DNA from 2 places in the Streptomyces sp. NPDC047042 genome. Region 2 is predicted to be linked to the other one. Evidence: riboswitches for the same ligand, from Rfam matches in the RefSeq annotation. Region 2 holds a riboswitch; the other holds the start of a gene.
What was found. A riboswitch is a leader RNA that binds a small molecule or an ion and turns the genes downstream of it on or off. The one in region 2 is predicted to bind glycine.
Positions count from the first base shown of each region.

Region 1: it holds a riboswitch for glycine, as region 2 does, so the genes downstream of both, gcvP (aminomethyl-transferring glycine dehydrogenase) here and gcvT (glycine cleavage system aminomethyltransferase GcvT) in region 2, are expected to answer to the same signal.

Region 1 is NZ_JBEYVP010000011.1:258,528-260,913, forward strand. Features, by position in the region: gene gcvP (aminomethyl-transferring glycine dehydrogenase) at 1-957, opposite strand, end outside; glycine riboswitch at 1,138-1,231, opposite strand; gene ABZ855_RS15615 (PRC-barrel domain-containing protein) at 1,343-1,714, shown strand; gene ABZ855_RS15620 (DNA polymerase IV) at 1,636-2,386, opposite strand, start outside.
Region 2 is NZ_JBEYVP010000047.1:13,705-16,090, forward strand. Features, by position in the region: gene ABZ855_RS39915 (AAA family ATPase) at 1-571, opposite strand, end outside; glycine riboswitch at 794-894, shown strand; gene gcvT (glycine cleavage system aminomethyltransferase GcvT) at 1,055-2,173, shown strand; gene gcvH (glycine cleavage system protein GcvH) at 2,275-2,386, shown strand, end outside.

The DNA of each region.
Region 1 (2,386 bases), on a different contig from region 2:
CGCCTTGTGCCCGTCCGCGTCCACGGAGACACCCACGAGCCGCCCGGGCAGGCTGCGCGCGAACTGCTCCCGTACGGCCATGTATCCGGCGTGCGGCCCGCCGAAGCCCATCGGTACGCCGAACCGCTGGGTCGTCCCCACCGCGATGTCCGCGCCGAGCTCACCGGGCGAGGTGAGCAGCGTCAGCGCCAGCAGATCGGCGGCGACGGTGACCACGGCACCGAGCCCGTGCGCCTGGTCGATCACGGGCCTCAGGTCCCGTACGGCCCCGGAGGCGCCCGGGTACTGAAGGAGCACACCGTTGATCTCACGCCCGGCGATGTCGTCCGGAATGCCCGCGCTCAGGTCGGCGACGACGACCTCGACGCCGGTCGGCTCGGCCCGCGTCTCGATGACGGCGATGGTCTGCGGCAGGGCGTCCGCGTCGACGAGGAAGAGGCCCTTCTTGTTCTTGCCCATGCGCCGGGAGAGCGCCATCGCCTCTGCGGCCGCGGTGCCCTCGTCGAGCAGCGAGGCGCCCGAGGTGGGCAGCCCGGTGAGGTCGGCGACCATCGTCTGGAAGTTCAGCAGCGCCTCGAGGCGTCCCTGCGAGATCTCCGGCTGGTACGGCGTGTACGCGGTGTACCAGGCGGGGTTCTCCATCACGTTCCGCAGGATGACCGGCGGGGTGAAGGTCCCGTAGTACCCGAGCCCGATCATGGACCCCAGCACCTGGTTCCGGTCGGCCAGCGACCGCAGCTCGGCCAGCACCTCGGCCTCGGTACGGGCGGCCGGCAGGTCGAGCGCGTCGGCGTTCCTGATCACGTCCGGCACCGCGGCGGCGGTCAGCTCGTCGAGCGAGCCGTAGCCGACCTGCGCGAGCATCTTGGCCCGGTCCTCGTGATCGGGCCCGATATGACGCCGTTCGAAGGGCGTTCCCTGTTCGAGTTCGGCGAGCGGAGTGCGATGGGCGGTCATTACGGAGGCCTCCTGGTCGTCGCGACCTTCGAGGGGCACCCCGGCACGGGTGCCCGAACGGCCTCCCCCTCTGTCATCTCAACCTGAGAGCTTCACCGGACCGCCAACGCGCTGACGTCCCGGTTTTCACCGTCGGTGAGAGCGGAAGCCGTCGACACCCGCTCTTCTTTCCAGAGTGACCTCGTCCGTGCGGTACAGGGGCCTGAGAGATTCCGGGGAGGATTTGCTCCTTCGGCGCCTCCGAGGTTCCGGAGGACTCTCCCGCACAGGGTCAGCAGCCATTGGCCAGCCTATCAGCGGGTCCACGCACAGACCTTCGAGTGGCCGCCTTCCCGAATGTGCTCTTTTGTAGTGCTTACGGATGTTGCGATCCTACGGAGGCGCCGTGCAGACCGACATCGATCCGCGCAACCTGATCGGCCGCAAGGCCTTCGACCGCAACGGCACCAAGATCGGCACGATCGACGAGATCTACCTCGACGACGCCACGGGAGTGCCGGAGTGGGCGGCCATACGGACCGGGCTGTTCAGCAGGGACGCCTTCGTACCCCTGGAGCCCAGCGAACTGGTCGACGGCACCCTGCGCATCCCCTTCGAGCGTGCCCTGATCAAGGACGCGCCCGATTTCGGCGTCGGCCGCCACCTCTCCCCGGAGCAGGAACTCCAGCTCTACCACCACTACGGCCTCGACGTGGCTCCTCCGCCCCCCTTCCCGGACCACGACTTCGGCAGGCTGGCGGGCACGGACGACACCTGACCGGACGACTCCTCAGCCGGACCGCCGGTTCTTCGCGCCGCAGGGGCGACCAGCGGCAGCGGATCCGCCGGCTCCAGCGCGGGATCGTCGGTCCGGAACGTCCGCACCCGCCCGGGCTGCTCCGAGTCCGGCGTCTCGAACCGGACGGTCACCCGCCCCAGCCCGCTCCCCTGCACCCACCCGTGCCCGAAGTCGGCATGCCGTACGTCGTGCCCGGTGGTCCAGCGCCGCTCGGCGGGCGTTTCCGGCTCCTCGACCGGCTCGTGCTCCGCCTCCCCGTCCGGCTCGAGCGCGGCCAGCTCCCCGGCCGCCTGGGCGAACAGATCCTCCTGCGTGTAGTCGGCGAGGCCGCTCACCCCGACCCCGAGCAGCCGGACGCCCCCGGTGGTGTCCACCGCCTCCAGGAGCCGGGCAGCCGCCTCCCGCACCACCGCGGGGTCGTCGGTGGGCCCCCGGAGCGTCTCGGACCGGGTCAGCGTGGAGAAGTCGTACCGGCGCACCTTGAGGACGATGGTCCGCCCGGACAGCCCCGCACCCCGCAATCGCCGCACACACCGGTCGGCCAGCCGCTGCACCTCGGTGCCCACCCGGCCCCGGTCATGGATGTCCACGTCGTAGGTGTCCTCGACCGACACGGACTTGGTCTCCCGCTCGGCCACCACGGGCCGCTCG
Region 2 (2,386 bases):
CGGCCCGCCGGTGGCGCAGGAACGCGTACCGCGAGACGCCCCGGCCGCGTTCGCGCTGGCCCTCCAGCGCGTCGTCGGGGGTGACGTCGAGCAGGAGGAGATGCAGGGTGCCGCCCCGGCGGCGGGCCTCGCGGGCCAGCCAGCCGCGCACCCAGGCCTGCGTACCGCAGTCGTGGACGACGACTCCGGCACCGGAGCGCAGGGCCCGGCGCAGTCCGGCGTAGTGGGCGAGGCGGACGAGGGGGCGGTAGACGGCGTAGGGAAGGAAGGAGGGCGTACGGGCGTCCCACTCGTCGCGGGTGTTCTGGGAGTCGATGCCGGTGGCGGTCACCGCCCGGCGCATCAGCGTGGACTTGCCGCTGCCGGGCAGACCGGTGACCACGACGAGGTCGCGGGCGCCGAAGGTGAGGCCGTGCGGGCTGCGGCCCGAGCGTTCCCGCAGGTCGCGGATCACGGGTTCCGGGCGCGGGGCGCACGCCTCCCGGACGGGGGCGGCCGGCTGCTTGGGCAGCGCGTCGGTCAGCCCGAGGGCCGAGGTCGTCGCGTACGCCGTGGTCCTGTTCACCGTGATCGTCCTCCCATGGGGTCGGGAGTACCGTCCCCGTCGAGTGTAAAGAGAAGGTAATACGCGGTGTCTCTCGTTTGGGTCCGCTTACTGCAACAGGCCTGCTACAGGGCGATATGCGTGCGATACACACGCTCGTGGCGGGCTGTGCCCCTCCTGTGAAGGGTCCCCCTGCCGTGCCGAAGGAATGCGTGCGATGATGTGGCCGCCAACTGCATACCGGCCGCTTGAATCCGCGCGGGAGAGTTCCGGGACCCCATGGGTACCCGGGCGCCGAAGGAGCAAGTCCCTCCCTTGAATCTCTCAGGCCCCGTTACCGCGCGGGCGAGGCACATCTGAAAAGCGGGCCGCCGGTCGTCGTGACCAGTGGCTCCACCCAAGGTGCAAGTCAGTGACCCGCCGTTTCACCGGTGGTCATGACGAACCTCTCAGGTTCCGATGACAGATGGGGAGGAACGACCTCGCCGTCATGCCCTGGGAGCACTACCGATGAGCAGCACCCCTCTGCGTCTGACCGCGCTCGATGCCCTGCATCGTTCGCTCGGCGCCACCATGACCGACTTCGCCGGCTGGGACATGCCCCTGCGGTACGGCTCCGAGCGCGACGAACATCTGGCCGTACGCACGAAGGCCGGGCTCTTCGACCTCTCCCACATGGGTGAGATCACCGTGTCGGGGCCGGAGGCCGCCCAGTTCCTGAACTTCGCCCTCGTCGGCGACCTCGCGGCGGTGGGCGTGGGCCGCGCCCGCTACACCATGATCTGTGTCGAGAACGGCGGCATCCTGGACGACCTCATCGTGTACCGGCTGGCCGATGCCGAGTACATGGTCGTGTCCAATGCCTCCAACGCCCAGAACGTCCTGAACGAGCTGAGCAACATCGCCGAGGAGTTCGACGTCGAGGTCCGCGACGACCGCGACGCGTACGCGCTGATCGCCGTACAGGGCCCCGAGTCGCCGGGGATCCTGAAGTCCCTCACCGACGCCGACCTCGACGGTCTGAAGTACTACGCGGGTCTGCCCGGGACGGTCGCCGGGGTTCCCGCCCTCATCGCACGCACTGGCTACACCGGAGAGGACGGCTTCGAGCTGTTCGTGAAGCCGGAGCACGCCGTGGACCTGTGGCAGGCCCTGACCAAGGCCGGCGAGGGCGTCGGACTGATCCCCTGCGGACTGTCCTGCCGGGACACCCTCCGCCTGGAGGCGGGCATGCCGCTGTACGGGCATGAGCTGAGCCTCTCCCGCACGCCCTTCGACGCCGGGCTCGGCCGGGTCGTCAAGTTCGACAAGGCGGGTGACTTCGTGGGCCGCGCGGCGCTGCGCGAGGCCGCCGAGCGCGCCTCGTACGAGCCGCCGCGGGTCCTCGTCGGCCTGGTCGCCGAGGGCCGCCGTGTCCCGCGCGCCGGGTACGCGGTCGTCGCCGGCGGCCAGGTGATCGGCGAGGTCACCTCGGGCGCCCCCTCCCCCACCCTCGGCAGGCCGATCGCCATGGCGTACGTCGACGCCGCGTACGCGGAGCCCGGTACGGCGGGCGTGGGCGTGGACATCCGGGGCAGCCACGAGCCGTACGAGGTCGTGGCTCTGCCGTTCTACAAGCGCGGGAAGTGATCCTGCCCGTCGTTCCGGGTTCCCGTGTCCTGCCGGTTCACGGGCCCTCCCTGTAGTACCCCATGCATGACCAGTCCCCCGCGTACAGGAGAATTCAGGCCATGAGCAACCCCCAGCAGCTGCGCTACAGCAAGGAGCACGAGTGGCTGTCGGGCGCCGAGGACGGCGTCTCGACGGTCGGTATCACCGAGCACGCGGCCAACGCGCTCGGCG